Regions from separate parts of the Comamonas antarctica genome, predicted to be linked through region 1. Evidence: predicted binding sites of a transcription regulator. Region 1 holds the regulator's gene; the other holds the start of a gene.

Region 1 (15,608 bases):
GCGCGTGATCCGGGCCTGCATCTCGGCATCGTAGGCGCGGCCCGTCGCGAGCAGCCAGGCGCTGTGCGCGGGCGACTGCGTCATCCATGCCCGCGCCAGCTCCTCGGCCCGCCGCGACTTGCCGCTTTTCTGGCCGCCCAGGATCAGTTCACTGCGGGCTGCGCTCATGCGCCCTCCTGCGATGCTTCGTGCGCGCCCAGCAGCGCGGCAATGGCGCGCGGATGCGACGCAAACCAGGCATGGAAAAAACTCGCGTGCAGGCTGCCATGCCGGTACAGCCATTCACCGCCAGCATCGGCCGCATCGGCATTGGGACGCGCGCTGCGCCCGGCCACGGGCGCGGAGCTGTCGAGCCGGGCGTAGTGGAAGCTATGGCCGCGCAGCGTGCCCCAGGGCGTGGGCAGCTGCTGCATGCCCAGGCCGGCGAGGCGCTTTTGCATCTGCGCCTTGCCGGGCATCAGGCCCCACAGGGGCGTGTACTGGCCGTCGCTCGCGGCAATGCCTTCGCACAGCGCCAGCATGCCGCCGCATTCGGCCCAGATCGCCTTGCCCGCCTGCCAGTGGGCCAGCAGGTCGGACCGCAAGCCGGTCTGCGCCGCCAGCCGCGCGGCGTGCAGTTCGGGATAACCGCCAGGCAGCCACAGCGCATCGCAGTCGGGCAGCCGCTCGCCGGCGAGCGGCGAGAAAAAGCGCAGCTGCGCGCCCATGGCCTGCAGGCAGTCGAGGTTGGCGGGATAGATGAAACTGAAGGCCGCGTCGCGCGCCACGGCAATGGTGCGGCCCGCAAGCCACGGCCCCATTGCTTCGGGCGCATCAGCCGCTGCCGACGCTGGGGCGGGCGGTGCAAATGACACGCTCCATTCCTGCCAGTCCTCCCAGCTGCGCTGGCCCAGCGGCGTCTGCGCCAGCGCATCGGCGGCCGCGTCGAGCCGCTGCAGGCCGTCACCGAGTTCCTGCGCCGCGACCAGCCCCAGATGGCGTTGCGGCAGCAGCGCGGCCGTGCCCGCATCGGCGGCGATGCGCTGCACCGCGCCCAGCCAGCGGCTGTCGGCGTGTACTCCGCCCTGCAGCAGCTGCGCATGGCGCGCGCTGGCCACACGGTTGGCCAGCACGCCGGCCCAGCGCAATCCAGGCTGGAAGTGCTGCAGGCCGAAAGCCACCGCGCCCAGCGTGGCCGACATGCCCGAGGCGTCGATCACCGCGAGCACGGGAATATCCAGCAGCCGCGCCAGGTCGGCGGCGCTTGGCTGGCCGTCGAACAGGCCCATCACGCCCTCGATCAATATCAGGTCGGCGCGCAACGCCGCCGCATGCAGCCGCGCACGCACGTCCGCTTCGCCCGTCATCCACAGGTCCAGCGAATGCACCGGCGCGCCGCTGGCCAGCTGATGCCAATGCGGGTCGAGATAGTCGGGCCCGCATTTGAACACCTGCACGCGCCGGCCGGCGCGCGCGTGCAGCCGCGCCAGCGCGGCCGTGAGCGTGGTCTTGCCCTGGCCCGAGGCCGGTGCGGTGATCAGCAGCGCCGGGCAGCGTATGGAATTCAAGGCGTGGAAGTCCATTGCAGGCTCATGAAGAAGCGCCGGCCTTCGGTGGCGTAGGTGGCAGCGGTTTCGTAATACTTGTCGAATGCATTGTCCAGGCGCGCCAGCAGCTTCCAGTCGCGCGCCAGCTGCCGCGTGGCCGAAAGATTCCACAGCGCATACCCGCCCAGCACGCGGGTGTTGGCGGCATCGTCGTAACGGCGCGCGCTCCACTGCACATCGGCAGCCCACTGCCAGCCGGCAATGCTGCGGCTTGCGCCCAGCGTGCCGAACTGGCGCGGGCGGCGCGCCAGGTACAGGCCGGTGGCGCCATCGCGCGCCGCGTTGAAGTCCAGCGACGCATGCCAGCGTGTGCCGGCGGCATGGGTGGAACCGGCCAGCGTCACGCCCTGGTATTCGGCCTGGGCGACACTGACATAGCAGCCTTGCGAACTCGCACAGCCGCGCGCACCGGTCTGGAACGATACCTGGTCGCTGATGCGGTTGCGATACGCGGTGGCGGAAAACGCGTCGCGCCCGGCCTGGTAACGCAGGCCCAGTTCCAGGTTGCGGCCGTTTTCCGGGGTCAGCGCGGCGCTGCCGTAACTGCTGAAACGCTGGAAGAGCGTCGGCGCGCGAAACGCCGTTGCCGCCGTCGCCGTCGCACGCCACCGCGGCGTGAGATCGTAGCCATAGCTCAGGCTGCCGGTGTTCTTGCCGCCGAACTCGCTGTCATCGTCATGCCGCAGCTGGGCCTGGAGGTGCTGCGCGCCCGCATGCCACTGGTAGCCGAGTGCGAGCGCGTTCTGCGCGCGCTTGCGGTCGATGGGCGCATTCTGCAGCGCGTCTTCGCGCCGCTCCAGCGTGGCCGAGAGGCTCTGGGCGCCCAGGCGCCACTGGTTCTGCCACGACAAGCCGCGCAGCTGCGTGGTGGTCAGATAGGGCGTGGGCGTGGTTTCATACCGGTCTTCCGACGTGTTCAGCGCCAGCTGGCTGCTCCAGCGCTCGCTCCACTGCGCGCTCCAGTCCAGGCCCGCAGCATGCATGCGGTGCTTTGCGCGGTCATCCACGCCAAGCCGCGGACTGTTGTCGTAGGCCGCATCCATGTCGCTGGCCAGCAGCGAAGCACTCAGCCGGTGGCGCGCATCGATGCGCCAGCCCAGGCGGGCCGCGCCCGACAGGCTGTCATAGCCGTCGCGGTCAGGGTTGCGGCTGGGGCGCACGTCGAATCCGTCGCTGCGCTCGCTGGCGATATCCAGCGCATAGTCCCAGGCCTGATGCACGCCGCTGATGCCGGCTTGAGCGCGCCGCGTGCCGTTCGAGCCCAGACCCAGCGACAAGGACCCTGTCGGTGCCTGCTCGCCACGGCGCGTGAAGATCTGCACCACGCCGCCCATCGCATCGGAGCCGTAGATCGCGGCCGCGGGTCCGCGCAGCACTTCGATGCGATCGATCATGGCCAGCGGAATGCTTTCCCAGCTCGGGCCGCCGCTGCCGCTTTGCGAGGAAAAGCGCACGCCGTCGATATAAACCGCGGTATAGGCCGTGTCGGCGCCGCGCAGCATCAGGCTGGTGGTGTTGCCGATGCCGCCATTGCGCACCATCTGTATGCCTGGCACGCGCACCAGCAGATCGGCGACCCCGGTGGCGCCACTGGCCTCGATGGTCGCGCGGTCGATCACCGACAGGTCGGCCAGCAGTTGCTCGGCGGACTGCGGCGCGCGTGCGGCCGTGACCACGGTTTCGGTCATGGCCGGAACCTCACCCCAGGCCTGCGTGCCCGAACAGGCGATGGCAAGCGCCAGGGCGCAGCTGCACGCAGCCAGAGGCGCTGCCGTGCCGGAAAAAGCGTGAAGCATGAAAATCAACATGAAGCCACCCGGCGCCGACCTCCCCGTCGGCAAATGGGTTTAAAGCGGTCCGCGTCGCAGGCGACGGCGGGCCACACCTCGTTGGCCGGTATCCGGGCTGGGCGGAGCACACTCTTGCAGGCCTTCCCAGCGCAAGGCCAGTGGCAGTGAAGAAGAGGCGAGCATTGGAAACACTCATCCGCTGACCGTTGCGGGGGCAGCGCAGGCACGGAACGCGGGCGCGCATTCCTCCCTGCTTCCCGTTGAACTGCGTGCCTGCGAACCAGGCACATGAGCACCAACGGCGGCCATTGTAGCCGCGCCCTGCCGCACGGGGTTTCGCACACCCGGGCTCGTACTGGGCACACTGGGATGGGATGCTTGTAGGACAACGGAGAAAACGCGCATGGAACCACTCCCTGTGCTACTGTTTCTTACGTTCATCCAGGGCTACAGGTTCTACAATCGGTCCGTCTATGTCTGCCCCGTCACCCCTCGACCTTATCTCCGACCGCGTGGAGCGACTTTTGTTGCGCCACGAGGAGCTCCAGCGCACCAACGCCCTGCTTGCCGAGCAGGTTGCAGCCTTGACCCAGGAGCGCGATTCGCTGCGTTCGCGGCTGAGCGCGGCGCGGGCCCGCGTCGATGCGTTGATCGAGCGCCTGCCCAGCAACGAAGGGGCCGGCGCATGAAGCAGCTCGATGTCCAGATCCTGCACCAGAACTACCTGCTGAGCTGCCCCGAGGGCCACGAGGAGCGGCTGCTTGAAGCGGTGGACCGTGTCAACGACACCATGGGCCGCATCCGCGACGCCGGCAAGGTGCGCTCGCGCGAACGCGTGGCCGTGCTGGCTGCGCTCAACATGGCCTTCGACATCGTGACGCTGGAGCGCAGACCCGCGCCCGCGGCTGCCGAACCTGAACCCGTGCCTGAAACCAGCGCGGAAGACGAAGCCTGGGCCCAGGCGGCAATGATCCAGCAGCAGGCCGATGCGCAACGCATCGTGGCCCTGCTCGAGCGCCTCGATCAGGCGCTTGAAGCCGACGCGCAACTGCTGTAAAAATTTGCGCCTCCAGCAGTGGGGTCGGACCATCCAGATTACAATGAAGACGTCTGCAAATCTGCTGGGCTTTATATTTCCTTGAACCAATGCTCATTGAGCCCGGGCTTGGTACATCGCTTGGTGAGCGTGATCGTCTCGCGTCAGATGAACCCAACGTCAAGCTGCCCTTGCCCACCTGAACCCCGGTTCAGGATGCCGGTCTGGTGGAATTTGCAGACACCAACATGAATGACGGCCCGCAGGGCCGTTGCTCCGCGGAGTTCTTTTCTGGAGAGCCGCTGCTTTCAAAGCCTGCTTCTGGAAATCCGTTGTTTTGAAAAGTCCGCTTGTTGCGGACTTTTTTTTGCCTGCGATGCAAGTCAGGCGCGACAAAAAGCCGCAGTTCCCGGCGAAGGAAACTGCGGCTTTTGCGCCTGAAATCAGGCTGTCAGCCCTGGGCCGCGAGCGGCCCGGGCCTGCTCATCCACTCACTGGCCGTGGATACGCTTGGCATCGGCCACGCACTTGTCCTTGACGTCGCCGCTCAGGGCATCGCAGCGCTCGCGGGCTGCCTTGTACTCGGCTTCGCGCACGTTCTCGTTGGCGTCCTTGCGGGCTTCGGAGACATCGGCGGCGCGCTTGGTGCCAGAGACGTTGCTTTCGTTGCGCGCCTCGGAGACCTTGGCGGCTTCGAGAGCCTTCACATGGGCGGCCTTGGCGTCCTTGACGCAGACGTCCTTGGGGTTGCCCTTCAGGTCGTCACACTTTTCCTTGGCGACGTCGTAGTCGGCATCGGCCTTGGCCTTGGCGACATTGTGGCGATGGCGCTCGCTGGCATCGCGGCGGTACTCGAGTTCGGCTTCGGCGACCTTTTCGCGGCCCTTGGCTTCCTTCTCGCACACATCCTTGGCATTGTCCTTCAAGGTGTTGCACTGGGCTTTGGCCGCCTTGTAATCGGCGCTGATCTGGTCCTTGGCGGCCTTGTGCTCTGCGGGAGTCACCGCAAACACCGAGGACATGCAGGCGACAGCGAAGACAGCGGTAATTTTATGCTTGAATTTCATGATTATCTCCTTATTTTCGTTTCCAGCGGATCACGGCGAAAATGGATTATTTTTGGTTTTGCCGTTTGAAACCGCGAGTTAATGAATTGGTATTGTCAGGCCGTTTAATCGTCGAAACGGAAATCGGGATTGCGGGCTTGCCAGTCCTTCAACTGGTTCTCCGCCTCTTCCTTGACCAGACCCTGGCGCTCCTGGATGCGGCCGATGAACTGGTCTCGCTTGCCGGCAACGACATCAAGATCGTCATCGGTGAGCTTGCCCCATTGCTCACGGATCTTGCCCTTGAATTGTTTCCAGTTTCCTGCAACTCGATCTTCGTTCATACAAAATCCTTTTTATATTAGCGAGCCGGTCACCCAGCCCGCTGTTTCAAAACACATTCACTCGAAAGCGAAATGTGTAGTTAATGTATGACGGGTTTCAACGGCGCATTGTGGGAAAGGAAGTTTTGACGCAGTCGGCTTTTGCCTACAGCCGATTTAAATGAAATCAACCGAAAAATACAGACAATAGCTGGAATTGATTGATATCGAGCGATTGTGGAGCCTGGCCGCTTGCAGAAGCGGCATCGATACAGGGCATTACCCGCGCCGCAAATCAGTTGCCGGTGGTGGGCAAGCCCAGTTGCCCGGGCCCTCGCCACCCGCTTGGCGTGACGACTCTGCAGGCCGTCCGCAGCAGCCGTTATTGCCGCTCAGCGCTGCCGCCTTGCAGGTCCACCTCGGCGCCGCCGTGCAGCGCGGCGCGCCAGTCGTCCTCCACCAAGACGCCCAGCTCGCTCATGCGCGCACCAAAGGCATCGGGCGGCAACCCGGGAGAACACAGGAAACCCTGGAAGAAATGGCAATGCAGCGCCCGCAGGCAGTCGCGCTGCTCCCCCGTCTCCACGCCTTCGGCAACGACCTCGGTGCCCAGGGCCTTGCCCAGGCTGATGATCGCACTGACGATGGCGCGGTCGCCTGCGTCATGCGGCAGGCCGCGCACGAAGGACTGGTCGATCTTGATCTTGGCGATCGGCAGCTTCTTGAGATAGCCGAGGCTGGAGTAGCCGGTGCCGAAATCATCGATGACCAGGCCCACGCCCAGATCGGCAATCGAGCGCACGCGCGCCGCCATCTCCTGCGCGTCCTGCAGCAGGATGCTTTCGGTCAATTCCAGTTCCAGCAGATGGGAGGGCAGGCCATGGTGCGCCAGCAGCGACCGAAGCCGCTCGACGAAGTCGGGCTGGCGGAACTCCAGTGCGGACACATTGACCGACACCTTCAGCGGCAGTCCCTTTTCGCTCCAGCGCGCAGCCTCGCGGATCGACTGCTCGAGCACCCAGGCGCCCAGCGTGACGATGTAGCCCGACTCCTCGGCCATGGGAATGAAGACCCCGGGCGACACCACGCCGAAATCGGGATCGGTCCAGCGCAGCAGCGCCTCGGCGCCCACGATCCGGTTGCTGCCGATATGCACCTGCGGCTGGAAGAAAACCGCCATGCGCCCGTGCTCGAGCGCCTGGCGCATCGCATGCTCGAGCTTCATGCGCGACAGCAGCCCCGAGTTCATCTGCGGCTGGTAGAAGCTGTAGTGCCCGCGGCCGCGTTCCTTGACGCGGTACATCGCGGTATCGGCCTGCATGATCAGTTCATCGAGCGTGTGGCCATGGCCTGGATACTGGGCCACGCCGATGCTGCACTGCACCGAGAATCCGATTCCGTCCAGCAGGAAGGGGCGCAGCATCTCGCGCAGGATGCGCTGCGCGACGCTCGCGGCCAGGGCCTCGTCGCAGCCCTGCAGATAGAGCACGAACTCATCGCCCCCCAGCCGGCTGAGCATATCGTCCGAGCGCAGGCAGGACAGCAGGCGCTCCGCGACCAGCTTCAGCACGCGGTCGCCGAACTGGTGGCCCAGCGAGTCGTTGATGATCTTGAAGTGGTCGAGATCGATGAACAGGATGGCAAACACTTCGCGCGTGTCCGCGGCCCGCTCGATGGCCTGGGCCACATGAGCGGCCAGGCTCAGGCGGTTGGGCAGCCCGGTGAGCGCATCGCTGAAGGCCAGCTCCTCGATGCGCTGTTGGGCCTGCTGCTGCTGCGTCAGGTCGCGCATGAAGCCGATGGTCTGGAACACCACGTCCTGCGCATCGCGCAGCGCCACCCAGGACAGGCGCACCGCGCAGCGCTGCTGCGCGCCCTGCTCCAGCCAGAGATTGCCCTGCCAGAAGCCGCCGCTGCTCCACTCCTGGGCCGCGGCGCCGTACCAGTTGGCCGGTGCGCTGCAGCCGAACATCTCGCGCACGCTGCGTCCGGCGACCTCGTGGTCGCCCATCAGCCGCAGGCACGCGGGATTGGCACGCACCAGCCGGTGCCCGGCATCGGCAATGAAGATCGCGTCAAGGCTGCAGTCGAACACGCGCGCTGCCAGCTGCAATCCGGCCTGGACCTCGACTTCGCGCGTGATGTCGCGGTAGGTGTGGATCCGGCCCACGGGCGCGCCGCGCTTGAGCTGGGGCACGGAGCGGCGCTCGATGATCTTCCCGCCTTCGAGCGCCAGCACGTCGGTGCTGTCGATCAGCGGCTGGCGCCGCAGTTCCTCGAGGCGCAGCGCATAGCCCTCGCGGTCCAGCACCTTGGCGGCCATGTAGTCGAGGATGGAGGCATCGTTGCGCTCCACCAGCATGTGCCGGGGCAGGTCCCAGATCGCCGCCAGGCGGTGGTTGAAGGCGCGGATGCTGCCGTCCTGGCTGCAGACCAGCATGCCGTCGGCCGTCGAATCCAGCGTGGCGCGCAGGTCGGACAGCAGGCCTTCGAGTTCATGCTCGGTATGCGCCTGCTCGCTGCGGTCCAGCATCGTCAGCAGCAGCCAGCCAGAATCGCTGCCCGAGGGGCCGGCAATGCGCTCCAGGCGCTGTTCGACCGGACGCAGCAGGCCATCGCGGCACTGCACCTGGGTCAGTGTCTGCGAGCCCGTCTGCCACTGGCTCGCATCCTCCCAGAGGCACAGGTCCTGCGGCGTCGCGGCCAGCGCCTGCACCGGCATGCCATGCATGGCTTGGCGGTCGTAGCCCGAGAGCTTCGCGGCCGCGCGGTTGGCAAAGCGGATGCACAGCGTGTCTTCGTCGATCAACCACACGGCTTCGAGCAGCGCATCGAGAGTCTGGTGCCAGAAAGCTTCGAACGGATGGCTCATGCTGCGCCCGCCTGCGCATTGCCGGGCTCCACCGCACGTTCGAAGAAATAGCAGATACGCTGGCGCGGCGAGAGATAGCTCAGCACCTCGCGCGGCAACTGGTCGAGGCGCAGGCTGCGCCGGATGCTGATCCCGGCGCACTTCTCGAGATCCAGCGGCTGCGCCAGCGCTGCCGGCACGCTGGCGTCGTACACCAGCACCTCGGGCTTGAGCGGACGCGAGCTGTTGACCGATACCACCATCGCGTAACGCCCATCGGCGAGCTGCACCACCGAGCCGGGCGGATAGACGCCCATCATGCGGATGAAGGCGCGCAGCATCACGGCGTCGAAGCGCTCGCGTTGCTGGGAGTACAGCGCGGACAAGGCCTCGTGCGGGGTCTGGCCGGTCTGCGCATGCTCGGGATTGCACTGGCGGTCATAGGCGTTGACCAGGCACAGCACCTTGCCCGCCGGGCTCAGGTCCTCGTCGATCAGGTGCAGCGGAAAGCCGCTGCCGTCGGCAAATTCGTGGTGCTGGGCAATGGCCGTCAGCACCTCGCTGGATGCCCCCATGCCCATCGCCAGAGCCACCGAATCGCCCACATGGCGCTCGTATTGCGCACGCGTCGGCAAAGGCGCCCCGGGCGCCGAGTCCTTGCCTATGTCGTGCAAGAGCGCTGCCATGCCCAGCTCCTGCAACTGGGCGGCACCCATGCCCAGCGCCTTGCCCAGCAGCAGGCTCAGCACGGTGACGTTGATCGGATGCTCGGCCTGGCGGTTGCCCGAGGTTTCGGACAGCAGCCGGATCACCAGGTCGCCCGTGGGCAGCACATCCTGCAGGTAGCTCTGCACCATGGCGCCGGCGCGGGCCATGGCCTGCGCCGGTTCGGTGGCGGCATTGGCCTGGAGCTGCAAGTAGTCCTGCGCGGCAGCGCGATAGCGTGCATCGCAGCACTGCCAGCGCTGCGCGCTGCGCGCCGGCGCTGCCTCGGGCTCTGGCGCGGCTGCATCCGAAGCGGGAGCCGGGAGTTGCTGCGCCTCCACACGCGCATCGATGGTCGCATGCGCATCGGAGACAGCATCGGCAATGCCGGCATCCGCAGCTTCGGAAGCAACGATGTCGCTGCGGTCGGGAAAATAACGGATGGCATCCAGCCCGAGCGCCTGGACGGTCTGGAGCTGGCTATCGGAGGCAATGCGAAAGCTGTTGACGGGAAAAGGATGGCGCATCCAGCCGACTTCCAGCTGGATGTACATGCCTACGCGCAAGGCTTGCGGATTGATCAGGACAGATGAGTTCACACTGAAAGCGTACTGTACAAAAGGTTGCACAACTGCCCGTTTGTTTCGACGATTATCGCCAGTTCTTGAGGGGTGGGCGTGGCTTTGCGATAGTGTGCAGCTTTTTTGCACCGGGCCAGGCGATCATGCGCCAGTTGAAGGAACCCGCGAGACAGGCGTCAGCGGGGCCACTGATGGGGCCTGATGCAGCACCGCGCTGCCCGGCATTGCGCTGCCCGGCATTACGCTGCCCGGCATTGCGATGCCCGGCCTAGCGGCACCAAAGCGAAGGCTTGTAGACCAGGTCCATCCACAGCGCCCAGGCGGCCACGCCAAACAGCAGCAGCCCTGCGGCGCGGCTGCCCCAATGCGCGCGCAAGCCATTGAGCCGGCCGCGCAGACGGCCCCAGAGCCAGGGGGCGGCCAGCAGCCAAAGCCCGCTGCCCAGCGCAAATGCCGCCATGGACAACGCACCCGCCAGCGCCCCGCCGCTGAGCGCGGCCACGAGCAGCGCCGAATACAGCAGGCCGCAGGGCATCAACGCCCAGACGAAGCCCGAGGCAAAGCTGCCTCCCGGCGCCGCCACCACGGGCTGCACGCGCCGCCACAGCGCGCGGCCCGCGCCTTCGATCCATGCTGGCTGGCGCGCCTGCACCATCATCAGGATGCCCCAGAGCATGATGCCCAGATGCATGAAGGTCCAGACCGGCTGCATGGCCGTGGTGCGCATATTGAGCCAGGCCAGCCCTTCGACCGCGACGGCGGCCAGCGCGCCCAGGCTGGCGTAACCTGCGACCCGGCCCGCGTGAAACAGCGTGCCGCGCAGCCATAGCCGGCTGCGCCGGCCATGCACCTGCACCACGCTGCCCCCCGTGGCCCCCGCCGACGTGACCACGGCGCAGGGCGCGGCGCACATGGCAAGGCAATGCGGGCCGCCCATGAGGCCCATCACGGCAGCAGTCCAGATCAGGCTAAGCAACATGGTGGCAGGAAAGAGGGGTGGAAAGACGGCGCTGCGGCCGTCCAGGCTGCGGCCAGCTTAACCTGACGCGCGGCAAAAAAACCTAGGGATGCTTTGCACAAACCTCGCGAGCCGTGCTGCCAACAGCCGCAGGGATTTGTGCAGAGGTACCTAGATGATGCGTGAAAACCGTGCGCGGTTGCGGTCGGCCTGCAAATAGCGGTCGAACGTCATGGCTACTGCGCGCACGAAATACCAGCCCATCGCGGTCACGCGCAGGCTTTCGGCGTCGATTTCCACCATGCCCTGGGACTGCAACTCGGCCAGCATCTCCAGTTCGGCTGCGAAATAGCGCCGCGAATCGATCAGCCAGGCCTGGTCCAGCGCCTCGAACAGCACTTCGCCCTGGCACATCAGCGCCATGATCACGGCGCGCCGGATCAGGTCGTCGCGGCCCAGCGCCAGCCCGCGCACCACGGGCAGCCGGCCCTGGTCGAGGAAGTCGTAGTACTCGTCGAGGTCCTTCGCATTCTGGCTGTAGGTCGCCCCTACCCGGCCGATGGCCGAGACGCCCAGCGCAATCAGGTCGCAGTCGGGCTGGGTGCTGTAGCCCTGGAAGTTGCGGTGCAGGCGTCCCTGGCGCTTGGCCACGGCCAGCGCGTCCGTGGGCAGCGCGAAATGGTCCATGCCCACATAGACATAGCCGGCCTGCTCGAAGCTCTCCAGCGCGCGCGCCAGCATCGCCAGCTTGGCGGCCGCGCCCGGCAGCGCCGCGGTATCGATGCGCCGCTGCGGCTTGAAGCGCTCGGGCAGGTGGGCATAGGCATAGAGCGCGATGCGGTCGGGCCGCAGCTCGCCGACCTGGGCCAGCGTGCGCTCGAACGACTGCGGCGTCTGGCATGGCAGGCCGTAGATCAGGTCGACATTGACCGATTCGAAACCCAGCGCGCGCGCCGCCTGCACCAGCGCGAAGACCTGGCTCGCCGGTTGCTCGCGGTGCACGGCCTTCTGCACGTCGGCGTCGAAGTCCTGCACGCCGAAGCTCAAGCGGTTGAAGCCCAGCTGCGCCAGATAGGCCAGGCGTTCGGGCGTGACGGTGCGCGGATCGACCTCGATCGAATACTCGCCGCCGGGCTGGAAGTTGAAATGGCTGCGCAGCAGCGCCATCAACTCCGCCAGGCCGGCGTCGCTCAGAAAGGTCGGCGTGCCGCCGCCCAGATGCAGCTGGCTCACGGGCTGGCCGGTGCCGCAGTGTTCGGTATGCAGCGCGATCTCGCGCGCCAGGTATTGCAGATAGGTCTGCGCGCGCTCGGGATGGCGCGTGACGATCTTGTTGCAGGCGCAGTAGTAGCACAGCGACTCGCAAAACGGGATGTGCACATACAGCGACAGCGGCCGCGCCAGACCGGGCGCGCCCTGGCGGCGCTGCTGAAGCGCCAGGATGTAGTCCTCCTGGCCGAAGGCCTCGACAAAACGGTCGGCGGTAGGGAACGAGGTATAGCGCGGGCCCGGCACGTCAAAGCGCTGCAACAGCTCGGGGGTGATTGCGGTCATGGGGGGTTTCCTTGGGCTTTGGGCTACTGTGCCGCAAGGCACCCTGCCGGACCTTGATGTCGATCAAGACTTGCGCACGCCACGCCTGCGACAATTTGATGCATGTCAGCGGCGGCCAGAGGTATCGGACGCTGCACGCGCCGGCGTTCCATGCGATAAAGGGGGTTGGCCCCGTCCACCCCGAGGTCCCATCAATGAGTCTACAAGCGATCAAAGCCTCCTGTTCCAACTGCAACCTGCGCGAGCTGTGCCTGCCCATCGGCCTGAACGAAGACCAGATGCAGCGCATCGACACCATCGTCGCGGTGCGGCGCAAGGTCAAGCGCGGCAGCCTGCTGTTCCACAACGGCGAGCCGTTTTCCTCGCTGTACGCGATCCGCACGGGCTTTTTCAAGACCTGCGTGGCGACCGAAGACGGCCGCGACCAGGTCACCGGGTTCCAGATGGCCGGGGAGATCATCGGCCTCGACGGCATCGTCAACGACCGCCATACCTGCGACGCCGTGGCGCTCGAGGACGCCGAAGTCTGCGTGATGCCGTTCGACCGGCTGGAGGAGCTCTCGCGCGAGGTCACGGTGCTGCAGAACCACGTGCACAAGGTCATGAGCCGCGAGATCGTGCGCGAGCATGGCGTCATGCTGCTGCTGGGCAGCATGCGGGCCGAGGAACGGCTCGCGGCCTTTGTGCTGAACCTGGTGCAGCGCCTGCATGCGCGCGGCTTCTCGCAGTCGGAACTGGTGCTGCGCATGACGCGCGAGGAAATCGGCAGCTACCTGGGCCTCAAGCTTGAAACCGTGAGCCGCACCTTCTCGAAATTCGTCGAGGACGGCATCGTCGAGGTCAAGCAGCGGCATATCCGCATCCTGGATACGGACGCACTCAAGCGCATCGTCAACAGCCAGCGCTGCGACTAGGCGTCGTCTCAGGAAGGACGCACCGGGGTGCGGCGGCGATGCCGCAGGGGCCCTTCACTGCCCCAGCTGTTGACCTCGGCCGGGCGCAGGCCGAGCAGACAGGTCAAGGCCCCGGCGGCGCTGATGACCAGCCAGAACACGAAGAAGGACAGCGTGTAGAAAGCCTGCCGGCTCCAGTCGAGCGCGGCGCCCTGCCACTGGATCTGGGCGGGATCGACCACGGCAAACACCAGCATTTCCATTGCGCAGGCAGCGAGAAATGCCGGCCAGAGAATCCACATCAAGCGTCTTGCCCACATCGGGAACTCCTTTTGCAGCCAGGCTTTCATTCTGCCGGCAAGCACGCAGGAGGACGCTGCGGAAAACCCGCGGACGGGTTTCAGCGGTCGACGGGCGCGAGTTCGGCCGGGGTGGCCGCATGGTTGCGGCCGGTCATCGCGGGCGCCAGGCGCATGTCGGGGGTCTCTGACAGCGTCTTGTTGATCTCGCTGCCGTGGCGGTAGTAATCCGGGTCGATCACCGGATCGGGGTGCGTGGCGGCAATCCAGAAGGTGACCACGCCCGCCACGACCACGACGGCCGGGCCGCCGATGACCATCCAGACGAAACCGAATTTCCACCAGGGGCGGGGATCGTGTGCGGGAGAGGTTTTCTGTGTCATGGGGGGCTTTCAATGGGGCGCCCAGCGCGCGGCACGCTGAACGGAAAAAGGGCGATGCACGCGCATCGCCCCCGGCCTGGCGTGCTCAGTGAGCAGCGCCTGCCTTGTTGGAGAGGCTCCAGACATAGGACGTCAGGACGCCGATCTGGCCTTCGGTCAGCTTGTCCTTTTGCGCCGGCATCTGGTTTTGCTTGCCGTGGGTGACGATGTCGATGATCGCCGCCTCACCCCAGCCGTGCAGCCAGACGTCGTCGGTCAGGTTGGGCGCGCCCATGGCCTGGTTGCCCTTGCCGTCCATGCCGTGGCAGGCCGCGCAGGCCGTGAAATGCGACTTGCCCAGCGAGGCGCGCAGCGAGTCGTTCGGGCTGCCCGACAGGCTCAGCACGTAGTGCGCCAGGTTGCGCACGTCTTCGGGCGTGCCCACCGCAGCGGCCATCGGCGGCATGATGCCGAAACGGCCTTCGGTGATGGTCTGCTGGATCTGCTCGGGCGCGCCGCCATGCAGCCAGTCGCCATCCGTCAGGTTGGGAAAGCTCTTGCCGCCACGCGCGTCCGAGCCATGGCACTGCGCGCAGTTGTTCATGAACAGGCGCTCGCCAATGGCCATCGCCTGCGGATCCTCGGCGCGCTGCTCGGGCGTCATGCCCGCGAAGCGCGCATACAGCGGCTCGATCTGCGCCTTGGCCTTGGCCATCTCGGCCTCGTAGGCGCCGACTTGCGACCAGCCGAGCTTGCCCGACATCGATCCCAGGCCCGGATAGGCCGCGAGATAGACGATGCCGAAGATCACGGTGATCACGAACAGCCAGACCCACCAGCGCGGCAGCGGGTTGTTCAGCTCGCGCAGGTCGCCGTCCCAGACATGGCCGGTGGTGCTGTCTTCGGCGGACACGACCTTCTTGCGGCCCGTGAAGAACAGCAGCAACGCGCAAAACAGGATGCCGCCGAGGGTCAGTACGATCACGAAGATCGACCAGAAATTGTTTACGAAATCGCTCATGGGTGGTTCTCGTTATGCAGGCAGGACGCTTCAGTCCTGCGCGAACGGCAGTTGCGCTGCCTCGTCGAAGCGTGCCTGGTTGCGGCGGGCATAGGCCCACCACCAGATGCCGACAAAGATGGCAAACGACGCCAGCGTGACCACGATGCGCATGGTAGTGATGATGTCCATGTGTGGCCTCCCTACTTGAGCGCGGTGCCCAGCACCTGCAGATAGGCGATCACGGCTTCCATTTCCGTCTTGCCCTTGACCTCATCGGTCGACGCCTTGATCTCGTCGTCCGTGTACGGCACGCCGACCTTGCGCAGCGCGGTCATGTGCGAAGCAATGGTCGCGTGGTCCGCCGGCGTCTTCTCCAGCCACGAGTAGGCCGGCATGTTCGACTCGGGCACCACGTCGCGCGGGTTGTTCAGGTGGATGCGGTGCCATTCGTCGCTGTACTTGCCGCCCACGCGGTGCAGGTCGGGTCCGGTGCGCTTCGAGCCCCACTGGAACGGGTGGTCATAGACGAACTCGCCGGCCACCGAGTAGTGGCCATAGCGCAGCGTCTCGGCGTAGAACGGGCGGATCATCTGCGAGTGGCAGTTGTAGCAGCCTTCGCGC
Region 2 (15,608 bases), 1.4 Mb from region 1:
ACGCCCGCTGTCGGCGCCAAGCGGCTGACCCTGGGCATTGCGTTCACGCGCGACTTCCTGCCCGAGGAAATCGGCCGCCGGGCCCAGATCGAGGAAACCGCCGCGGCCGTGCAGCAGGCGATGCGCGATGCGGGCATCGCCAGCAGCGAAGACCTGCACTTCGTTCAGGTGAAGTGCCCGCTGCTGACGCCGGGCAGGATTGCCGCGGCGCGCGCGCGGGGCTGCGAGCCGGTCACGGCCGACACCTATGAATCGATGGGCTACTCGCGCGGCGCCTCCGCGCTGGGCATCGCGCTGGCGACCGGAGAAGCGGCCTTGCCGGACCTGGCCGACGCCGCCGTGCTGCACGACTGGAGCCTGTGCTCGGGCGTGGCTTCGGTGTCGGCCGGGATCGAGGTGGAGCACAACGTGGTCATCGCCCTCGGCATGAGCGCCGAGGCCACGAGCGAGCTGGCCATCGCCCATGAAGTGATGAACGACGCCATCGATGCGGCCGCCGTGCGGCGCACGCTCGAGACCCTGGGCCTGCACGGCGCCGAAGGACTGGAGCGGATCGTCAACGTCTTTTGCAAGGCGGAGGCCAGCCCCGACGGGCAGGTGCGCGGCATGCGCCACACCATGCTGGGCGACTCGGACATCCACTCGACCCGGCATGCGCGCGCCGTGACCGGCGCCGTCGTCGCCTCGGTGGTCGGCCACGGCATGGTCTACGTCTCGGGCGGTGCCGAGCACCAGGGTCCGGCCGGTGGCGGCCCGGTGGCCGTGATCGCGCGCGCCTGAGGCATCAACAAGGGGACACAGACATGGAAGAACAGGACATCCTCGCCTACGTCAAGGCCGGCGCGCCGGCGCTGGGCTTGCAGCTGGACGCGCAACGCGCGGCGGCAGTCGCCCAGCACTTCGGCCGCACCCTGGCCCTGGCGCGGCTGCTGGAACAGGCGCCTCTCGCGCCCGAACTGGAGCTGGCCGAGATCTACCGCGCCGCGCCGTTTCCCGGCGCAGAGGTGAGTGCATGAACTCGGCAACGCTACTGCGCGCGATCGCCCGCGGCGAGCGCAGCGCCCGCGAGATCTGCGACGAGGCCCTGGCGTGCATCGAGGCCAGCGACGGCGCCGTCAATGCATTCACCGCAGTCACCGCGCAGCGCGCGCGCGCCGAGGCCGATGCGGTGGATGCACGCCGCGCGCGCGGCGAGACGCTGCCGCCGCTCGCCGGCCTGCCCTACGCCGTCAAGAACCTGTTCGACATCGAAGGCCTCACGACCCTGGCGGGGTCGCGCATCAACCAGGAACTGCCTGCGGCCCATGAGGACGCAGTGCTGGTGCAACGCCTGCGGGCCGCCGGCGCGGTGCTGGTCGGCGCGCTCAACATGGACGAATACGCGTATGGTTTCACGACCGAGAACACGCACTACGGCGCCACCCGCAACCCGCACGACAGCGCGCGCATCGCGGGCGGCTCGTCGGGCGGTTCGGGCGCGGCGGTCGCAGCGCGCCAGGTACCGCTGACGCTGGGCTCCGACACCAACGGCTCGATCCGCGTGCCCGCATCGCTGTGCGGCACCTGGGGGCTCAAGCCCACCTTCGGCCGGCTGTCGCGGCGCGGCACCTATCCGTTCGTGCACAGCCTGGACCATCTCGGCCCGCTGGCAGACGGCGTGCACAGCCTGGCGCTGGCCTACGACGCGCTGCAGGGCCCCGACCCGCTGGACCCGGGCTGCCAGGCGCTGCGCGTGCAGGCCGCGGCGCCCGCGCTGCAGCAAGGCATTGGCGGCTTGCGCATCGGTGTGCTGGGCGGATATTTCCGCGAACACGCCGGCGCCCCGGCGCGCGCCGCCGTGGATCTTGCCGCACGCACGCTGGGCGCGCGGGGCGAGGTGCTGTGGCCGGATGCGGCGCTCGCGCGTGCCGCCGCCTTCATCGTCACCGCCAGCGAAGGCGGCAGCCTGCATCTGCATGACCTGCGCCAGCGCCCCCAGGATTTCGAGCCGCTGTCGGTGGACCGCTTCATCGCGGGCCTGCTGCAGCCCGCCGACTGGTATCTGCGCGCGCAGCGCTTTCGCCGCGTGTACCGAGACCAGGTCAACGCGCTGTTCCAGGACTGGGATCTGCTGCTGGCTCCGGCCACGCCGGTCAGCGCGCCCGAGATCGGCAGCGAATGGATAGAGATCAACGGCAGCCGCCACCCCTGCCGCCCGGCCATGGGCCTGCTCACGCAGCCGATCTCGTTTGCCGGCTGCCCGGTGGTCGCGGCGCCGCTGTGGCCCGAAGGCACGGGCGGCATGCCGATCGGCGTGCAACTCATCGCCGCGCCGTGGAACGAAGCGCTTTGCCTGCGCGCCGCGCGCATGCTGGAAGAAGCGGGCACGGCCCGCATGGAGCCATGATGGAACAGATGCAGATCAATCTTCCCGAAGTCCTGGCCGAGGTGACGGCCGCGTTCGAGCGCTACGAGCAGGCGCTGACGTCCAACGACGTGGCGGTGCTCGACGCGCTGTTCTGGCGCAGCCCGCACACGCTGCGCTATGGCGCGACCGAAAACCTCTATGGCCATGAAGCCATCGCCGGTTTCCGTGCGGCGCGGCCGGCGCACGGGCTGGCGCGGCAGCTGCTGCGCACCGTCATCACCACCTATGGAACGGACTGCGCCACGGCCAACGTCGAGTTCCGCCGCAGCGGCAGCGACCGCACCGGGCGCCAGAGCCAGACCTGGCTGCGCACGCCCGAAGGCTGGCGGGTGGTCGCGGCGCATGTGAGCCTGCTGGCGCCGCCGGCCGCCTGAGAGCCGGCGCGGCGGTTTGTTGGTAACCTGCGGATGTTCGGCGCACCATGCCGAAGCTCCCAGCCCACGACGCCGCAATGAAAATCCAACTGCTTTCCGACCTGCACCTCGAAGCCGATCCGCATTTCCAGGCCGAACCCGCGCCCGGCGCCGAGGTGCTGGTGCTGGCCGGCGACATCGGCTCCTATCAGCAAGGCGGCCAGCTCACCGAGCCGGATTTCGGCCTGGCGCGCTTCTCGCCGCTGCCGCAGTACGCCGGCTGGCCCTGCCCGGTGCTGTTCGTGCCCGGCAACCACGAGTACGACATGCAGGACTTCGACGCCGCGCATGCGCGCCTGCGCGCGGCCTGCGACCGGCTGGGCCTGATCTGGCTCGAGCGCGAAACCGCGGTGCTGAACGGCGTGCGCTTTGTCGGCACCACGCTCTGGACCGATTACGACGCGATTGCGCTGCAGGACCGCAAGGTGCAGGCCGGCGACCTGGGCGCGCTGCTGCGCCTGCGCGAAAAGGCGTTCCGCGCGGCCAATTTCTATCTGCGCAAGACCGGCGGCACGCGCCATGGCGAAGCCTTCCTGGCCGAGCCGATGCGCGAACAGGCATTGCTGTGCCAGCAGTGGCTGCAGCGGGCGCTGGACCAGCCATTCGACGGCCCGACGGTGGCCGTGACCCACTTTGCGCCCAGCCTGCGCAGCGCCGACCCACGCTACGGCCTGGTGCCGGGCACGGCGGGCTTCTGCAATGCGCTGGACGACTGGTTCGCCAAGGCACAGCTGTGGCTGCACGGCCATCTGCATGCGCCCAGCGACTACACCGTGCGTGGCGAAAATGCCGATGGAACGCCCTGGCAATGCCGCGTCGTGGCCAACCCGCTGGGCTATGCGCGCAAGAACGAACAGGCTTATTTCCAGCCCCGCGCCTGCATCGACTTATGATGGACCTGCCGCCTGCGATCCGCGCCAGGCGGCTTGCCGGCTGCGGTCCCCAAAAACATGACCTATATCAAGACGCGCAACTTCCGCTGGCACTAATCTGATCACGAACATCAGGAGGACACCATGAAGATATTGCTTGCTGTCGACGGCAGCGCCTATACCCGCAAGATGCTCGACTACCTGGCCTCGCATCCCGAGTTGCTGGCGCGCACGCATGAATACACGGCCGTGACGGTGCAAAGCGCATTGCCCCCGCGCGCGCGCAGCGCGCTGGGCAAGGACGTGGTCGACCAGTACTACGCCGAGGAATCGGACAAGGTCCTGGCGCCGGTGTGCGAATTCCTCGCCCAGCATGGCGTGCAGGCCAAGGGCGTGGGCAAGGTGGGCCCGGCGGGCGAAACCATTGCCAAGCTCGCCGAAGACGGCCAGTTCGACCTGCTGGTCATGGGCACGCACGGCCATGGCGCGCTGGGCAAGCTGGTGATGGGCTCGGTCAGCACCCAGGTGCTGGCCCACAGCACGGTTCCGGTGCTGCTGGTACGCTGAGCACGACGCGCTGATTCGCGGACCGGACCCCGGGCCCTGATTCACGGGCCGCAGGCATTGCCTGCGGCCTTTTTTGATGGCCGCGCCGGCATTTGGGCGCCATGGGACAATTCTTCCCATGTCTTCCGCCATTGCCGTCATTGACTTTGAAACCACGGGCATGACGCCCGGCCAGGGCGCGCGCGCCACCGAAGTGGCCATCGTGCTGCTCGAGGCCGGCCAGGTCGTGGACCGGTTCCAGAGCCTGATGCGCACCGGGGCCTACATCCCCTCCTTCATCACCCGGCTCACGGGCATCACCAACCAGATGGTCGCCGGCGCGCCAGATGCCGAGGACGTGATGCGCGATGCCGCGCGCTTTGTCGGCGCCGCGCCCATGGTGGCGCACAACGCCGCCTTCGACCGCAAGTTCTGGGAGGCCGAGCTGGCCCACGCCGGCCTGCCCGCGCCGCAGCCGTTTGCCTGCACCGTGCTGCTGTCGCGGCGGCTCTACCCCGAAGCGCCCAGCCACAAGCTGGGCAACATCGTCGACCATCTGGGCCTGCCGCGTGCGGGCCGCGCCCACCGGGCGCTGGCCGATGCCGAGATGGCGGCCAGCCTGCTGGCGCGCATGCAAAGCGACCTGCGGCTGCGCTGGGGCCTGGGCCAGACCGGGCATGAGCTGCTGTCGACGCTGCAGCGCTGCCCCAAGGGCCAGATGCCGCGCCTGCTGGCCCAGCAGGCGGCGCAGTTTCCGCTGACCCGCGACCTGTTCGAACGCGAATCCGGTGTTCTTCCCCCGCACCCCGTGGTTGATCAGGCTGGTCCCATAATAGGCCCCTCCTTGCCGTGACCGCTCTGTGCCCGTGAACTCGCCCCTACCCCACTCCGCCGTGGCCCAGCCACCTGCCTTTTCCTCGCCCGACTTCCGCAAGGCACTGGGCCAGTTCGCGACCGGCGTGACCATCGTGACCGCGCTCAATGCCCAGCACGAGCCGGTGGGCGTCACGGTGAGTTCCTTCAATTCGGTATCGCTGCACCCGCCGCTGGTGCTGTGGAGCATGGCCAACAGCGCCGCGTCGCTGCCGGTGTTCATGGCCTGCACGCACTATGCGGTGCATGTGCTGGGCGCGGAGCAAAAGGATTTGGCGCTGCAGTTCGCGAGCAAGGGCATCGACCGCTGGGCCGGCGTGGTGCACGCGCCCGGCCACAGCGGCGTGCCGCTGCTCGCGGGCGCGGTGGCCCACTTCGAATGCTTCAACCGCAGCCGCTACCAGGAAGGCGACCACGTGATCTTCATCGGTGAGGTCGAGCATTGCAGCCACCGCAATGAGGCCGCGCCCTTGATCTATCACGATGGGCGCATGAAATAGCCCCCCACGCTTGCCCACTTCGTGTGGCTGCGCTGCCCCCCCATGGGGGGCGCGTTTCGCCTTGGGGGGGCCGGCCATCCGGCGGCCCGGCGGCGAAACCTTGCGCGGTCTTCAATCGCCCTGCGCCAGGCTCAGTGCGAACGGGGTTTGCCAAGCTCGATGCGAACGGCCTTTAGACAGACGGCCCTTTTCCCACCGTTCGTCCTGAGCTTGGCGCAGGGCATCCTGTCGAAGGATGAACGGCCCATCTCGGAACAGCGCCCCCGTTCCCAAGCTTTTAGGCGCTACTTGACGGCTTCCGGCAGCTCGATCTTCACCTCGAGCACTTCCAGGTTGTCCTGGCGCTCGAGCTGCACCTTGATGTCGTTCGGGTGGATCGACACGTACTTGGAGATCACCGCCATCAGCTCGCGCTGCAGCTCGGGCAGGTAATCGTGCTGGCTGCGGCCGCCGCCGACGCGTTCGTGCGCCAGGATGATCTGCAGGCGCTCCTTGGCGACCGAAGCCGATTTCTTTTTTTCGCCCAGTAGAAAAGACAGCATCGACATCTTTTACCTCCCCCCGAAGATGCGTTTGAAGAAACCCGGCTTTTGCACATCGATGAAGCGCATGGGCTTTTCCTCGCCCAGGAAGCGGTCGATCACATCCTTGTAGGCCTCGGACACATCGGTATTCGCCATGTGCACCGCCGGAATGCCCTGGTTGGATGCCTGCAGCACGGTCTCGGATTCGGGAATCACGCCGATCAGCTGGATGCGCAGGATGTCCTGGATGTCCTCGAGCGACAGCATCTGGCCGTCCTCGACGCGGTTCGGGTTGTAGCGCGTGATCAGCAGGTGTTCCTTGATCGGCTCGCCGCCCGCGATCGCGCGCTGGGTCTTGGAGCTGAGCATGCCCAGGATGCGGTCGGAGTCGCGCACCGAGGAGACCTCGGGGTTGGTCACCACCAGCGCCTCGTCGGCGAAGTGCATGGCCATCAGCGCACCGCTCTCGATGCCCGCCGGCGAATCGCAGACGATGTAGTCGAAGCCCATCTCGCCCAGGTCCTTGAGGATCTTCTCGACGCCGTCCTGGGTCAGCGCGTCCTTGTCGCGCGTCTGCGAGGCGGCCAGCACGAACAGGTTGTCGCACTGCTTGTCCTTGATCAGCGCCTGGTGCAGGTTGGCTTCACCCTGGATCACATTGATCAGGTCATACACCACGCGGCGTTCGCAACCCATGATCAGGTCGAGATTGCGCAGGCCGACGTCGAAGTCGATGACGGCGGTCTTGTGGCCCCGCAGGGCGAGGCCGGAGGCAAAGCTGGCACTGGTGGTGGTCTTTCCCACACCACCTTTGCCGGAGGTCACGACGACGATTTTGGCCATGTTTGCACTGTTCCTTAAAGACGAAGCTTAACCAGGGCGAAGACCAGGCTCCGCCCTACGCACGCATTACACAGGCTCGACGATGATCTTTTCACCGTCCAGCCGAACCTGGGCCGGCTTGCCGACCACCTCGGGAGGAAGCTCCGTCTCGGTGGTGCGGTACATGCCGGCAATGGATAGCAACTGCGGCTCCATGCAGGTGCTGAAGATGCGCGCCGAGGTATTGCCACGCGCACCCGCGATGGCGCGGCCGCGCAGCGGCGCATAGACATGCACGTTGCCGTCCGCAATAACCTCCGCACCATAACTGACCACGGCGAGAACCACCAGATCGGTTCCCCGCGCATAGACCTGCTGGCCGGAGCGCAGCGGCTTGTCGATGACCATCGCGCCGGCCATCGGCGCCGGCACTTCGCGCACCACCTCGACCTCGACTTCGCGGATCACCTCGTGCACGACTTCGTGCACCTCGACCGCCGGCGCGGCGCGCGCGGCCTGCGCATCGGGCGCCGAGCACAGGCCCGCGGCCAACGCATCCTGGGTCTGCGCCGCGCTGCCGCCGCGCACCGCCACGGGCTGGGTGTGGTGCGAGCGCAGCAACGCGATCAGCGCCGGGAAATCAATCGGTTGTTCGGCGTCCTTGACCTGCGACAGGTCGATCAGCACCGGGTCGTTGTCGAAGAAGTCGGGATCGTCGGCCAGGCGCTGTGCGAGATCGGCCGCGACCAGTGGAACGTCGGTGTCCTTGAGCGCGACGGCCACGACGTGCAACTGGGCACTCTTGAGATCGAAACTGGAGCGGGCGGCGCCCGTCGGATCAGCGGCCATGTATCGGTGTGCGGTAGAAAGGACGGAGACCAGGCACGGGGCCTGGTAGGGGACGAGGCCAAAGTGTACCCCGCTGCCAACGACCGCAACCCGCCTGTGACCGCAGAGATACAAGTCATGACATCTAGGGACCCTCTGCACAAATCCCTGCGGCCGTTGGCAGCACGGCTCGGGCGGTTTATGCAGAGGATCCCTAGGCGGAGGCCGCCTCCGCCGCGGCCACCTGGCGCATCTGTGCCAGCGCCTCGTACCAGGCCAGGCAGCCGGGGTTGGCCATGGTGTCCTTGTTCACCACCTGCGCCAGCGGCTTGCCCAGCAGCAGCTGCTTGATCGGCAGCTCCTGCTTCTTGCCGCTGAGCGTGCGCGGCACCTCGGCCACCTCGAAGATCTCGTCGGGCACGAAGCGCGGCGAGACGCCGCTGCGGATCGCGCCGTTGATGCGCGCGCGCAGCGCCGCATCGAGTTCCACGCCCGGGCGCAGCACGACGAACAGCGGCATGTAGCTGTCGCGGCCCAGGTATTCGAGGTCGACCACCAGGCTGTCGAGCACTTCGGGCAGGGCTTCGACCGCGCGGTAGATCTCGCTGGTGCCCATGCGCAGGCCGTGGCGGTTGATGGTCGCGTCGCTGCGGCCGTAGATCACGCAGCCGCCTTCGGGCGTGACGCGGATCCAGTCGCCATGGCGCCAGACCGCGCCGGCCTCGGGCCCGGTGTCGCCGCCGCCGGGCCGGCGGCCCTGGCCCGGCGCGAAATGCTCGAAATAGCTTGCGCGGTAGCGCCGGCCATCGGTGTCGCCCCAGAAATACAGCGGCATCGACGGGATGGGCTGGCTGCAGACCAGTTCGCCGACCTCGTCGATGACCGGCCGGCCCTGGTCGTCCCAGGCCTCGACGGCCGCGCCCAGCTGGCGGCACTGCATGACGCCCGGCACCTGCGGCAGCTCGCGGTGGCCGCCCAGGAAGGCGCCGCAGAAATCGGTGCCGCCGGAGATGTTGTTCCACCAGATGTCCTCATCGGAGGGCAGCCCGGGCCGGCCCTGCGCCTCGGCCTGCGCGCGCAGCGCGCGGAACTGGTCGGTGCCCCACTGCTGCACCTCGGCCGACAGCGGCGAGCCGGTCGAGCCCAGCGCGCGCACGCGCGACAGGTCGCCGCAGGCCGACAAGTCCACGCCGGCCTTCATGCAGTTCGCATAGAACGCCGCGCCCGAGCCAAAGCAGGTCACGCCGGTCTCGGCCGCAAAGCGCCACAGCACGCCCCAGTCGGGCTGCTCCTTGCTGCCGCCGGGGCTGCCATCGAAGATCACGCAGGTCGTGCCGCCGAGCAGGCCCGACACCTGGGCATTCCACATCACCCAGCCGGTCGAGCTGTACCAGTGGAAGCGCTCGCCCCAGCTGTTGGGGTCCCAGCTGCAGCCGACATCGTTGTGCAGGCCCTTGAGCTGCATGGCCACCAGCACCATGCCGCCATGGCCGTGCACGATGGGCTTGGGCAGGCCGGTGGTGCCGCTCGAATAGACGATCCACAGCGGATGGTCGAAGGGCAGCCACAGCGGCTCGAAGGCGGCGGTGGCCGCATCGTCGCGCGCCGTGATCCGGCCCCAGTGCGCGCAGTCGGCGCGATCGAGCGCCAGGTCCAGGTTGTTGACCAGGATCACCTGCTGCAGGCTGGGCAGTTGCGCGCGCAGCTCGGCCAGCACCGTCTGGCGGTCGAGGTCGCGGCCCGCGTAGTGCACGCCGTCGACGGCAATCAGCACCTTGGGCTCGATCTGGCGGAAGCGGTCGAGCACCGCCTGCGTGCCCATGTCGGGCGCGCAGATGCTCCAGACCGCGCCAATGCTGGCGCAGGCCAGCAGCGCCACCATGGCCTCGGGAATATTCGGCAGGTAGGCGGCCACGCGGTCGCCGGGCTGCACTCCCTGGTCGCGCAGATGCAGCGCCAGCGCCGCGACCTGGCGGCGCAGTTCGGGCCAGCTCAGTTCGCGGTGCAGGCCCTGCTCGTTGCGGCTGATGACGGCCGGCATGCCGGCAGCGGCCGCGGCTTCGGTATGGCGCAGCACCTGCTGCGTGTAATTGACCTGCGCGCCCGGAAACCACTCGGCGCCCGGCATCACGTTGCGCGCCAGCACCGCGGTGTGCGGCGTGGGCGACTGCAGGTCGCAGTAGTCCCAGATGCTCTGCCAGAAGGTGTCGAGTTCGGTGACCGACCAGCGCCAGAGCGCGTCGTAGTCGGCAAAGCGCAGGCCATGGCGTTCGGCCAGCCAGTCTTGGTAGCGGCGGATCTGGGGAAGGTAGGCGGGAAGTTTGGACATAGTTCCACGACGTTAGCCCGCACGGCGCGCAGGCGTTTCAGGGTTAGCCCGCAAACTGCTGCCTCGGCGACAGGGGGGAACGGGCGTCAACCACCAACAACGGTCTGCGAATCTGTCCACCACCGCACGCCGAATATCTCTAACATCGCGCCAGTTTTTTCAGGAGAGATAAGCGATGGGAATATTCCACTGGACCGAAAAGTCCCCCGATGTGCTGCATTCCGGGGGCGTGATCGGCCCCGATGAGCGCCTGCCCTGGCCGCAGACCGGCCTGATGGGCATCCAGCACGTGATTGCGATGTTCGGCTCGACCGTGCTGGCTCCCATCCTGATGGGCTTCGACCCCAACCTGGCGGTGCTGATGAGCGGCATCGGCACGCTGATCTTCTTCCTGATCACCGGCGGCAAGGTGCCCAGCTACCTGGGCTCGTCGTTTGCGTTCATCGGCGTGGTGATTGCCGCCACGGGCTATGCGGGCCAGGGCGCGAACGCCAACATCGGCGTGGCGCTGGGCGGCATCATTGCCTGCGGCGCGGTCTACACGCTGATCGGCGTGCTGGTGCAATGGCTGGGCACGGGCTGGATCGAGCGCTTCATGCCGCCGGTCGTGACCGGCGCCGTGGTCGCGGTCATCGGCCTGAACCTGGCCGCCATTCCGATCAAGAACATGGCGGCGAGCAACTTCGACAGCTGGATGCAGGCCCTGACCTTCACCACCGTCGGCCTGGTCGCGGTGCTCACGCGCGGCATGCTGCAGCGCCTGCTGATCCTGGTCGGCCTGATCGTCGCGAGCATCTTCTACGCGCTGCTGACCAACGTTGCCGGCCTGGGCAAGCCCATCGACCTGTCGGGCGTGGCCAACGCCGCCTGGCTGGGTCTGCCGCAGTTCCACGCGCCGGTGTTCAGCGGCCCCGCAATGCTGCTGATCGTGCCCGTGGTCATCATCCTGGTGGCCGAGAACCTGGGCCACATCAAGGCCGTCACGGCCATGACCGGCAAGAACATCGACCAGTACATGGGCCGCGCGTTCATCGGCGATGGCGTGGCGACCATGGTCAGTGGCGCGGGCGGCGGCACGGGCGTGACCACCTATGCCGAGAACATCGGCGTGATGGCCGCGACGCGCATCTACTCGACGGCGGTGTTCCTGTGCGCGGCGCTGCTGGCCGTGCTGCTGGGCTTCAGCCCCAAGTTCGGCGCGCTGATCCAGGCGATTCCGCTGCCGGTGATGGGCGGCGTGTCGATCGTGGTGTTCGGCCTGATTGCCGTGGCCGGCGCCAACATCTGGGTGCGCAACCAGGTCGACTTCTCGCAGAACAAGAACCTGATCGTGGCCGCGATCACGCTGATCCTGGGCACGGGCGAATTCACGCTCAAGTTCGGCGACTTCGCGCTGGGCGGCATCGGTACCGCGACCTTTGGCGCGATCATCCTGTACGCGCTGCTCGACCGCAAGCCGCGCTGACCGAACCCGGCCGCCCAGGGATTGGCGGCCCGCTCCTACACCGCCGCCGGCGCAGCAGCGTAGGCTGCAGGATTTCACTTCCGGTGGAATACCATGCATCTGCGAACCACTGCCCTGGTGTGGGCCGCGGCCGCCGCGCTGGCCGGCTGCGGCGAGAACAACACCGCCTCGAATGTGACGGCGCCCGGCGCGCCCGAGTCCGCCAAGACCAAGGTGCTCGATGCCGGCGCCGCGGCGCTGCAGAACAAGCCGCCGATCGAGGCCCTCAATGCCTATCTCAACGGCTTTCACTTCTACAACGGCCGGCCCGAAGTGCAGATGCAGGCCCACCACTACTGCGCCATCGTCAACGAGGACGTGACGCAGTGCGTGATCTACGACGGCAACCAGAAGGACGCGAAGATCATGGGCGTCGAGTACATCGTCAGTGCCAAGCTCTTCGCCACGCTGCCCGCGGCCGAGAAGGCGCTGTGGCACAGCCATGTGCATGAGGTGAAGTCGGGCCAACTGGTCGCGCCCGGCATTCCCGACATCGCCGAGAAGGCGCTGATGAAGAAGCTGGTCGGCACCTATGGCAAGACCTGGCATACCTGGCATACCGATCTCGGCAAGCCCTTGCCGCTGGGCGTGCCGCAGCTGATGATGGGCTTCACCGCCGACGGCCAGAACGACCCGCAGATGGTGGCCGCGCGCGACCGCAGCCTCGGCATCGACAGCGCCGCCAAGCGCCGCGAGCGCGAAGACATCCCCGCGCCCGCGATCGATCCGGGCGCCGACGCCTGGCAAAAAGGCCAGGTCGTGCAGATCGACGATCCCACCGGCCACCCGCATGCGGCGCCGGGCGCGCAGTGACCACTTGCATCGGCCTGGAGTGCGCCATGGCGCGAACTCAAGTACCCCGGGTTCGCCAGGAGCCGGGCGCCCATCGCTGCTAACATCCCGCCCGCAAGCCACCGCGCCCGAATTGCAGGAGACAGGCGGTGGCGTTTCTTTGCGGAGTTTGCAGATGTCATTGATTGACCGCGTACGGTATAGCGATTTCCATCCCCTGATCATGAGCGCCGAAGCGGCGGCGGCCCTGGTGCCGGCGGGCGCCAACGTCGGCATGAGCGGGTTCACCGGCGCGGGTTATCCCAAGCTCCTGCCCCAGGCACTCGCGGCGCGCGCGCGCGCCGAGCATGCCGCGGGCCGGCCGTTCAAGATCAGCGCCTGGACCGGCGCCTCGACCGCGCCCGAGATGGACGGCCTGCTGGCCGCGGCCGATGCCTATGAAAAGCGCCTGCCCTTCCAGAGCGACCCGATCTGCCGCAACAAGATCAATGCCGGCGAGATCCATTTCATCGACATGCACCTGTCGCACGTCGCGCAGCAGGCATGGTTTGGTTTCCTCGGCGAGATGAAGGTCGCGGTGATCGAGGTGCTGGGCGTGCTGCCCGACGGCCGGCTGATCCCGTCGACCTCGGTGGGCAACAACAAGACCTGGCTCGAGATCGCCGACAAGGTGATCCTCGAGGTCAACACGCGCCCGCCGCTGGCCATGGAGGGCATGCACGACATCTATTACGGCACGGCCATCCCGCCGCGCCGCACGCCGATCCACATGACGCATGCCGCCGAGCGCATCGGCGAGCCGTACCTGCGCGTCGACCCGTCCAAGGTGATTGCCGTCGTCGAAACCGACCAGAACGACCGCAACTCGGGCTTCGCGCTGCCCGATGCGGTATCGACGCAGATCGCCACGCACATCATCGACTTCCTGGCGCACGAGATGAAGCAGGGCCGGCTGCCCAAGGACATGCTGCCGATCCAGTCGGGCGTGGGCAACGTCGCCAACGCGGTGCTGGCCGGGCTGCTCAACGGCCCGTTCGACAACCTGCTGGGCTTCACCGAGGTGCTGCAGGACGGCATGCTCGACCTGCTGCGCACCGGCAAGATGCGCCAGGCCTCGGCCACCGCGATCTCGCTGAGCAACAGCGCCTACGAGGACTTCGAGCGCAACATCGACTTCTACCGCGAGCGCATCATCCTGCGCCCGCAGGAGATCAGCAACCATCCCGAGCTGGTGCGCCGCCTGGGCATCATTGCCATGAACTCGATGATCGAGGCCGACATCTACGGCAACATCAATTCGACCCACATCATGGGCTCGGGCATGATGAACGGCATTGGCGGCTCGGGCGACTTCGCGCGCAACGGCTACCTGTCTTTCTTCGTCACGCCGTCGGTGGCCAAGGACGGCAAGATCAGCTGCATCGTGCCAATGTGCTCGCATGTCGACCATACCGAGCACGACACGCAGATCATCGTCACCGAGCAAGGCCTTGCCGACCTGCGCGGCCTGTCGCCGCGCGAGCGCGCGCAGGTCATCATCGACAAGTGCGCGCACCCCGACTTCCGCCCCCTGCTGCAGGATTACTTCGACCGCGCACGGCAAAAGGGCGCGCAGCACACGCCGCACATCCTGGGCGAGGCGCTGAGCTGGCATGAACGCTTTCTTGAAACGGGAACCATGCATGGCTGAGCGCGGCGCGGCCGCGCTGTCGCCTGCGTTGTGCAGCGCGCGCCGGCCGCGGGCATGATGCAGGCATTGTTTCCACCTGCCTGAACTGCCTTATGTCGATCTGGAAAAAGTCCGCTTCCGTGCATGCCCTGAACCGCGACAGCGCCAAAACCGCGGTCAGCCACCTGGGCATTGAAATCACCGAGATCGGCGACGACTACATCGTCGGCCGCGTGCCGGTCGATGAGCGCACCGTGCAGCCCTTCGGGCTGCTGCATGGCGGCGTGAGCGTGGTGCTGGCCGAGACCCTGGGCTCGCTGGGCGCGTTCTACGCCAGCCCCGAAGGCCATACCGCGGTCGGCCTGGACATCAACGCCAACCACCTGCGCGCCGCGCGCAGCGGCTGGGTCACGGCCACCGCCAAGCCGGTGCACATCGGCCGCACGACCCATGTCTGGCAGATCGACATGGTCAACGATGAAGGCCAGCCGACCTGCACCTCGCGCATCACGATGGCGATCCTGGCGCCGCGCTGAAGCCGACGGCCAGCAGGCATTGCCGCAGGGCTTGCGCCGGCGGGCCGAGCACGCGGTCGCGCCGCTGCAGCAGGCCCAGGGTGCGCCAGACCTCGGGGGCGACCAGCGGCACGCTGCGCACCTCGCGGTGGCCCTGGCGCAGCGCGAGCTGGGGTATGACCGCCAGGCCCAGCCCGGCTTCGACCAAGGCCACGGCGCCCGCGACGTGGTTGCACTCGTACCAGGCCAGGGGCTGCTCGGGCAACTGCGCCATCACCTGGTCCAGAAGCAGCCGGTTGCCGCTCTGGTGCGACACCGAGACCAGGCGCTGGCCGGCCAGCTCGGCCCATGCCACCTCCTCGCGCGCGGCCCAGGGATGGTCATGGGCCATGGCCAGCACATAGCGCTCGCGCGTCAGCGCCTCGAAGCGCAATGCCGGCTCCTGGCTGCCGGTGAAGCTCACGCCGAAGTCCGCTTCGCCGCGCAGAACGCAGTCCACGACCTGGCGGGCGTTCTCATCGATGACATGCACCTGGACATCGGGCTGCGCGCTGGCAAACGCGCGCAAGACCTGCGGCAGCAGATGGCTGGCAATCGATGGAATGCACGCGATGGTGACCCGCCCACGCCGCAGCTGCAACTGGTCGCCCACCCGCTGCACGGCTTGATCCAGCCCGGCCAAGGCGGCACGCGCCTCGTGCAGGAATTCCTTGCCGACCTCCGTCAAAGCCACATGGCGCGTCGTGCGCTCGAGCAGCCGCGCGCCCAGCGCCAACTCCAGGCGCTCGACACGCCGGCTCAGCGCCGGAGGCGACAGGAACAGGGCTTCGGCGGCCAGGCGAAAGCTGGCCTTCTCGGCCGTGACCACGAAGGCCCGCAACTCCGCCAGATCGAATTTGATGCGCTGCATGCAATGGTGCGTCCATAAATTGCAATTCACAGAATAGTAGCCGCTGCATAGGATGGCGAACTTTCACAGAGCCGGCCAGCGGCCAGGCAGATCCCGGAGACAAC

The links. The regulator FNR, encoded in region 1, switches genes on or off when oxygen is low (the NO sensors DNR and NnrR bind a similar motif). The targets are predictions, from matches to a motif close to TTGATNNNNATCAA.
Region 2: a site for FNR is predicted at 3,771-3,784, ahead of HUK68_RS18825 (universal stress protein). Genes of this name have one in related genera too.

What each region holds. Positions count from the first base shown of each region.
Region 1 covers NZ_CP054840.1:2,635,564-2,651,171, forward strand. Annotated here, with positions in the region: gene HUK68_RS12205 (bifunctional adenosylcobinamide kinase/adenosylcobinamide-phosphate guanylyltransferase) at 1-168, opposite strand, end outside; gene HUK68_RS12210 (cobyrinic acid a,c-diamide synthase CobB) at 165-1,562, opposite strand; gene HUK68_RS12215 (TonB-dependent receptor domain-containing protein) at 1,544-3,274, opposite strand; cobalamin riboswitch at 3,461-3,691, opposite strand; gene HUK68_RS12220 (DUF904 domain-containing protein) at 3,850-4,065, shown strand; gene HUK68_RS12225 (cell division protein ZapA) at 4,062-4,433, shown strand; gene HUK68_RS12230 (hypothetical protein) at 4,904-5,479, opposite strand; gene HUK68_RS12235 (CsbD family protein) at 5,584-5,802, opposite strand; gene HUK68_RS12240 (sensor domain-containing protein) at 6,164-8,653, opposite strand; gene HUK68_RS12245 (cyclic di-GMP phosphodiesterase) at 8,650-9,936, opposite strand; gene HUK68_RS12250 (sulfite exporter TauE/SafE family protein) at 10,187-10,897, opposite strand; gene hemN (oxygen-independent coproporphyrinogen III oxidase) at 11,048-12,430, opposite strand; gene fnr (fumarate/nitrate reduction transcriptional regulator Fnr) at 12,625-13,344, shown strand; gene HUK68_RS12265 (hypothetical protein) at 13,353-13,673, opposite strand; gene HUK68_RS12270 (FixH family protein) at 13,724-14,005, opposite strand; gene ccoP (cytochrome-c oxidase, cbb3-type subunit III) at 14,091-15,005, opposite strand; gene HUK68_RS12280 (cbb3-type cytochrome oxidase subunit 3) at 15,036-15,176, opposite strand; gene ccoO (cytochrome-c oxidase, cbb3-type subunit II) at 15,188-15,608, opposite strand, start outside.
Region 2 covers NZ_CP054840.1:4,039,931-4,055,538, forward strand. Annotated here, with positions in the region: gene atzD (cyanuric acid amidohydrolase) at 1-780, shown strand, start outside; gene HUK68_RS18805 (DUF4089 domain-containing protein) at 804-1,016, shown strand; gene HUK68_RS18810 (AtzE family amidohydrolase) at 1,013-2,386, shown strand; gene hpxZ (oxalurate catabolism protein HpxZ) at 2,395-2,781, shown strand; gene HUK68_RS18820 (metallophosphoesterase) at 2,859-3,713, shown strand; gene HUK68_RS18825 (universal stress protein) at 3,837-4,259, shown strand; gene HUK68_RS18830 (3'-5' exonuclease) at 4,378-5,091, shown strand; gene HUK68_RS18835 (flavin reductase family protein) at 5,105-5,611, shown strand; gene minE (cell division topological specificity factor MinE) at 5,896-6,159, opposite strand; gene minD (septum site-determining protein MinD) at 6,163-6,978, opposite strand; gene minC (septum site-determining protein MinC) at 7,045-7,806, opposite strand; gene HUK68_RS18855 (acetoacetate--CoA ligase) at 8,000-10,114, opposite strand; gene HUK68_RS18860 (solute carrier family 23 protein) at 10,290-11,579, shown strand; gene HUK68_RS18865 (OBAP family protein) at 11,673-12,431, shown strand; gene scpC (succinyl-CoA:acetate CoA-transferase ScpC) at 12,586-14,100, shown strand; gene HUK68_RS18875 (hotdog fold thioesterase) at 14,193-14,615, shown strand; gene HUK68_RS18880 (LysR family transcriptional regulator) at 14,587-15,504, opposite strand.